2 linked regions of the Thalassoglobus sp. JC818 genome follow. The protein of the gene in region 2 interacts with the protein of the main gene of each other region in a pairwise test. Links are inferred from orthologs where the notes say so. Each region holds a gene or a part of one and is shown on either strand. Other genes may lie near its edges. The genes, in order: sucC and sucD.

Region 1 (3,286 bases), on a different replicon or contig from region 2:
ACGAAGGCGATCAGAATTCCATTCGGATGGAGGTCATCGGATGATGTAAGCGTCTCGAGATCGTCCGCGCCTGCGACCGGATGGAAGTGGAAGTCTGGCGAAGCATCAGCCACGCGTTCGAAAACTTCGGTCAGCTCTTTGAGGTCGCGATTAATCGGCAAGTTGAGAACGTCATCGTCAATGGACCCGGACTGACCGATGATCAAAAAATCGACTTGGGTTTGGGGTTTGGGCAGGCAAAGCCAGATCACAAGGGCAAACAGACCAACGAGGGCAGCAATCGGAATCGCTGCGCTCGGTCGTGCTCGGGAGTTCTTGTTTGATGTCGCTCCCGCTCGCCAACTTCGTTTCCTGGACGGTGATCCCACAGCCTTCCCCAGAAGTTTTTGCCCTCAGTCAACTCGTTGAGGGGATATTTTAGTCTACAACGGTTCTCTATCGATGGTAGCAATCGGTTCAGATTGAGAGAAGGTCCGATTGCCTCTGATTCAAGGATGATGAATGGACCGGCGGCTGGGATCGATTGTCGCTTCGGGGTGCTCGTTCGAATTGTCGATTCCGGACGTTTTCGTTTACTCGCCTCAGCGTGACTGCTGGCACAGCAGAATTTCGTCCGCTATGATCCGCAACCGCAGATGTTCGCTCAGTCTGTGTGTGTAAGAAAGATCTCTAAAAACTGGTCGAAGAGGGCAAGTTGCTCTCTCCTGTGCATCCGTCTGAACGATTTGATCTGTCAATCCGATGTTTGTCCTTGAGGGGTCAGGAAAACTCGTCTGGGGAAACACAGGAAGTGATTCGAACATCCCAATTGATACTGTTTTGAAGTCTTCATCGAATCAGAGACAACATCAGGACCGGCACGATTCGGCTGCTTAAAGGAAATTGAAACCATGAAGATTCACGAGTTCCAGGCCAAACAGCTTTTTGCAACCGCCGATGTTCCGGTTCCTCAGGGAGTAGTCGTCACATCGCCTGAAGATGCAGGCAAGGCCTTCGACGAACTGGGAACTCCTGTCGCTGTTGTGAAGTCGCAAATCCATGCGGGGGGACGCGGCAAGGGACGATTCAAGCAACACCCCGATCAAGCTGGTGTCGTGTTGGTCAAGTCTCGTGAAGAAGCGATTGCCAACGCGGAGCGCATGCTCGGTTCGACACTGGTGACGATTCAGACCGGAGAAGAGGGAAAGCAGGTCAACACCCTCTATGTGGAACAGGGGCTCGACATCGCCCGTGAACTTTACTTCGGGATTGTTGTCGATCGCGAAACCGGATTGCCTTGCATCATTGCCTCGGCAGAAGGGGGAATGGCAATCGAAGAGTTGGCCGAAGAGCATCCTGAGAAAATCATTCGAATTCAGTATGACCCCGCTGAGGGATTGCAGGCGTTTCAGGTCCGAAAGCTTGCATACGCACTTGATCTCGACAAAGCGGCTCAGAAGTCAGCGATGACCTTCTTCCCGAAGCTGTGTGCGTTCTTCGCTGAAAACGATTGCAGCATGGTCGAAATTAATCCGCTCGTCGTCACAGGTAGCGGAGACCTTCTTGCTTTGGACGCGAAGGTTTCGTTCGATGACAACGCGATGTTCCGTCACAAGAACTTCGATGAACTGCGTGATTTAAGCGAAGAAGAACCGAATGAGGTGAAAGCTCAGGACGCAGGTTTGAGCTATGTGAAGCTGGAAGGCAACATTGGTTGTCTGGTGAACGGAGCTGGTCTCGCGATGAGCACCATGGACCTCATCAAGCTTCACGGCGGGGAACCAGCTAACTTTCTGGATGTCGGTGGCGGAGCAAATGTCGAACAAGTGACCGAAGCGTTCCGGATCATTCTGTCGGATGAGAACGTCAAAGCTGTTCTCGTGAACATCTTCGGCGGAATCATGAAGTGTGACACGATTGTTGAAGCACTCCTGGCCGCTTATGACAATATCGGAATCACGGTTCCGCTGGTCGTTCGGCTTGAAGGAACCAACGTGGAAGTCGCCCGCAAGATGCTGGCCGATTCTGGCAAGAAGATCATTACTGCTACAGATCTCACCGACGCAGCCCAGAAAGTTGTGGCAACGTTGAGTGCTTAATTGACAGGGATAAGTCTTACTCGGGTTCCTGCGAGTCGTCATACCAACTCGCGGAATCCGAGGTGAGGACTTCTCCCGATTCGTCTGTGGCATCGCCGGGGATTGAAGGTGCTTCTTCAACCTCTCTGGCGATTTTCTCGACGTGTCTCGTCTCCGCTGCGAGAAAAGAGTACGTCGCTGCATTGATCCGCTTTTTGGCTTCGATCAACGTTTCAGAGCCAAGGATTGGGTCGCCGAAGCGATATTCAAGTTCCGCTTTGAGCAGCGTCAGAAACGCATCTCCCGGGGCGAGTCGATCGGCCTGTTTCCATTTCTCCCGTGCGAGTTCCGGTTCACCTCGATCCATCGCAGCGGCGCAGTCGAGAGCGAAGACCGACGGAGAGTCGGGCATGAGTTTCTCAATCTCTCGTGAGCATTCGTCGACCAACTCAACCTTGCCCTGAAGGCGATAACACCTCGCGGCAATCGCTTTAGTTGAGACGTCTTTCCGCAGGTCGTCAAGAACTTCATCAAGGAGTTCCAATGCTCGGTCGAATTCTCCGCGATCGAGATACATCATCGATTGCGTGACCCAAGGATGCTTGAATTTCGGAAATTCGGCCCGCAAAGCTGTCATCTTCGAAATGGCTTCGTCTTTCTTCCCGGACATCCAGAGAGCGAGGATGAGATCGTGCCTGAGCGCAGCATCTTCGCGAATCGCTTTCGCCGATTTTTCCCCCAAAGCGATGGCGTCGTCCCAGCGACGTTGGTGCATGGCCAGACGGATCTTCGATGCTTTGGAGTGTTTGCCTTTCCAGGCTGACAGGAGCAGATATGCGAAGAAGACGACTGTGACCCACAGGATCAGGCTGGGGCCGATACTGAATTCGTCCACTGAATCTTGAAGGAACATGAGGCCGACGAGTCCGAAAACGCAAAACAGAATGAGGCGTACTGTCCATGGCTGTCGTTTCCATCCTGTGCCGTTTTGTCTGCGATGATGCTCCGCTTTGACGTCCTTTCGGAGTGCAAAATTGAGTGTCATGATCGGTGTGAGCACGACTGCGAGCAAAACAATCGCGCGCACGATGCTGCCGACACCGGTCAGTGGAAGCACTGTGATCGTCGCCATCACAGCGATCCAGCATGCGAAGGCAATCCGTGCTCCATTTCGCCGAAGTCTGGCAGTGCGTTCGGACCAGGAAACGGTTGGGTGTTCGTCGAGTTGC
Region 2 (3,083 bases):
CACGAACAAAAGTCGTACAACGGACCGCGAGTGTAGGGCATGGAGTCTTTGATTTTGGTCGCCAGAAAGAAGCTGCGCCGGCGTTTAATGAAGTCTTTCGTCGCCCCCATGTCGTTGTGGTGAACATGATGTTCCACCCACCACGTATGATGTCCCGAGAGAAACATTGGCAACGTTGTGAACGTGTACAGCCAGCGGTTCCACTTCCCTGATTTGAAGACCAGATGGTGATTACATTCGTGTGCCAACAAAAACAGATTGATGTTGATCCACGATCCAATCACGTAGGCAGCCACAAAGGTCACCCAGAGAGGTTGGCTGCAGACCAACCACGCCATGACGACTTGCAAACTGCTCACGAGGACGCACCAGTAGCCTGTCGACAATGTCGGTCCGAACAGTTCCTTCATTTCCGGATGCGCAGCAAGCATTTTCTTCGCACGATCTCGATGCCAGACCGCATCCGGTTTTTGCTCGTCGGTCACCCGATCGCAGATGTCAATTTCGAATCCGGGAAACACCGGGGCGGCAGTTCCGAGGACACGTGGATGAAAGCGGAGTTTGAAGTTTGTGTCCGCAGGTTTCGTCGCGCTCACCGATTCCATGTCAGTTAGACCGATCTCGAAGGGGTGATGTTTGTTGAGGAGAGAACGCATCGACTCAATATCGACGCAACTTTTTTAATGTCGCTGCAACAGGTAAGCCCCACGCTGTCGCGATCATGGAGAGGCTGGGAACAAGGGAATCAGCCTCAACTTCCTCATTGAGTGTTGTGTACCGAGTCTGCATGTTTGAACCCGGTCCGTCAAGTGCCTTGTCGTGGAATTCCATCCACGGAGATGCAAACGTCCTCCGTGAAAGTGAAACTTTTACTGAAGTACCACGATGACCAGACCGGCGAAAATCAGCGTCGTCCCAATCATCGTCTGCACAGAAACGTGCTCGCCGAGAATCATCCAGGCGAGCAGCACAGCGACGATGAAACTTCCCTTATCGATGACTGCCACAGTCGAAACTTTTCCGTCCTGGATGGCTCGATAATAGAAGTGCCAGGAAAGAGCAGTCGTGACCGCAGAGAACCCCAGCCACGACACATGCGACCACGTGATCGACTTCACATCCCGCACCGGGACGCGAAGAAACCAAATCGAGATCACGAACACTAGGACAAACAGTGTTCGAACGACAAGCCCCAGCTCACTCGAGATGCCTTCGAGTCCCTGTTTTGCGATCACTGCCGTCACACCGGCAAACAACATCGCCAGAATCGCATCAACAACCCATCGATCCAATTCGGTACTCCTCCACTCATTGAATAAAATCAGTGGACGACTCACGACCGGGATTCTCGGTTGGAAACCGAAGCGATGCTACGAGTTGTGCTTTTCGATGGCTCGCTTCATCGCAGATCCCATGTCCGCCGGGCTGGCTGCCACTTCGACACCGGCTTTTTCGAGAGCGTTGATCTTCTCCTCAGCGGTTCCGCTTCCGCCGGAGATAATGGCGCCAGCGTGTCCCATGCGTTTGCCAGGAGGGGCTGTCTTACCAGCGATGAACGCAGCGACTGGTTTTGTGACGTTGCTTTGAATGTATTCCGCCGCCTGAATTTCGGCGTCTCCACCGATTTCGCCAATCATCAAGATCGATTTGGTTTCCGGATCGTTTTCGAACATTTCAAGCAGATCGATGAAGGTCGTTCCAATGATAGGATCGCCACCGATTCCGACTGCGGTCGATTGCCCGAGGTCGATGTTTCCGAGCTGCCAGGCTGCTTCGTAGGTGAGGGTTCCGCTCTTGCTGATCAGCCCGACTGAACCGGGTTGATGAATGTAGCCCGGCATGATGCCGATCTTGGCAACTCCGGGAGTGATGATTCCTGGACAGTTTGGTCCGATCAAGCGTGAGTTAGGTTTGGTGGCCAGGAACTTCTTCACGCGCACCATGTCCAGCACAGGAATGCCTTCGGTGATGGCGACAATCAACTCGATTCCCGAATCGGCGGCTTCCATGATGGCGTCAGCACAGAACGGAGGCGGAACGAAGATCAGAGAGGTGTTCGCTCCGGTTTCAGCCATTGCCTTCGCAACGGAATCGTAGACAGGAAATCCGTCGACTTCCTCGCCCCCTTTTCCAGGAGTCACTCCGCCGACGAGGACAGACTCGCCCGGACGGTGTTCTGTAGCGTACTCGCGACACTTCTGAGAATGAAACAGTCCCGCTCGACCGGTGATTCCCTGAGTAATGATCTTGGTATTTTTGTCGACGAGAATAGCCATGGATTCGCTTGAACTTGGGGTACTGGATACAAATCAGCGCGATTAATCCCTGAGAATACGCTCCTCAGAAACTCGAGTGCACTGGCAGTTTAGAGGAGTCATCACCCGGACGGAAGCGACGGAAAGAGTTCGATCGGTTCGCGGATCAATTGTGGAGTCATTACAATAGTGAAGACCTGATGAAGCCCTGTCGAGGAGAGTGTGGCTATGCCCAGTTCTTCGAGTTCCGCGCCGCGTCCGTATCCTCCCCCGTCTTATATCGACTCCCAGTCATTGATGCAGATCAAGTCGCTCGAGTTGCGCGCGAAATCTGTCGTCGAAGGGCTGATGAACGGAATCCATCGCAGCCCATATCATGGGTTCTCAGTAGAATTTACAGAGTACCGGCAATACTCCTCAGGAGACGATTTGCGGTATCTCGACTGGCGTCTCTATGCCCGCTCTGACCGGTATTACATCAAACGGTTCGAGGACGAAACCAACCTTCGGTGCCATCTCATCGTCGACAACTCTCGTTCGATGACGTACGGATCGCTCGGATACTCCAAGGAAGACTACGCCAAAACACTCGCTGCGACGCTGGCATACTTCCTCACTCAGCAACGAGACGCTGTTGGGCTGCTCCGGTTTTCCGACAAGGTCGATGAATTCATCCCCGCCCGTTTTCGAGTGGGCCAACTCCGCAGACTCTTGACCAGTTTGGAATCTGCTCCCGAGGGAACGTCTTCAGGAATCAATGCAGCTTTGGAGGAAGCAGCCGAACGAGTTCGTAAGCGTGGGCTCTTCGTTGTGATGTCGGACTTCCTG

Evidence for each region.
Region 1: the proteins of sucD (region 2) and sucC interact in binary tests that used the Escherichia coli proteins (3 or more experiments, as listed by UniProt). The link is inferred for Thalassoglobus sp. JC818 from one-to-one orthologs.

Annotation. Positions count from the first base shown.
Region 1 is NZ_JBFEFI010000017.1:20,963-24,248, reverse strand. The notes cover bases 22-2,984. They hold sucC (ADP-forming succinate--CoA ligase subunit beta), read left to right. Parts: upstream 22-890; coding sequence 891-2,078; downstream 2,079-2,984. Other genes in these bases: AB1L42_RS23105 (M48 family metalloprotease), read right to left, coding at 2,095-2,984; AB1L42_RS23115 (hypothetical protein), read right to left, coding at 22-368. Also shown: more of AB1L42_RS23115, read right to left, coding at 1-21; more of AB1L42_RS23105, read right to left, coding at 2,985-3,286. UniProt on the Escherichia coli protein: Succinyl-CoA synthetase functions in the citric acid cycle (TCA), coupling the hydrolysis of succinyl-CoA to the synthesis of either ATP or GTP and thus represents the only step of substrate-level phosphorylation in the TCA.
Region 2 is NZ_JBFEFI010000003.1:544,894-547,976, reverse strand. Bases 324-3,083 are described here. They hold sucD (succinate--CoA ligase subunit alpha), read right to left. Parts: upstream 2,277-3,083; coding sequence 1,371-2,276; downstream 324-1,370. Other genes in these bases: AB1L42_RS09990 (DUF58 domain-containing protein), read left to right, coding at 2,484-3,083; AB1L42_RS10000 (EamA family transporter), read right to left, coding at 870-1,292; AB1L42_RS10005 (hypothetical protein), read right to left, coding at 661-789; AB1L42_RS10010 (fatty acid desaturase), read right to left, coding at 324-656. Also shown: more of AB1L42_RS10010, read right to left, coding at 1-323. UniProt on the Escherichia coli protein: Succinyl-CoA synthetase functions in the citric acid cycle (TCA), coupling the hydrolysis of succinyl-CoA to the synthesis of either ATP or GTP and thus represents the only step of substrate-level phosphorylation in the TCA.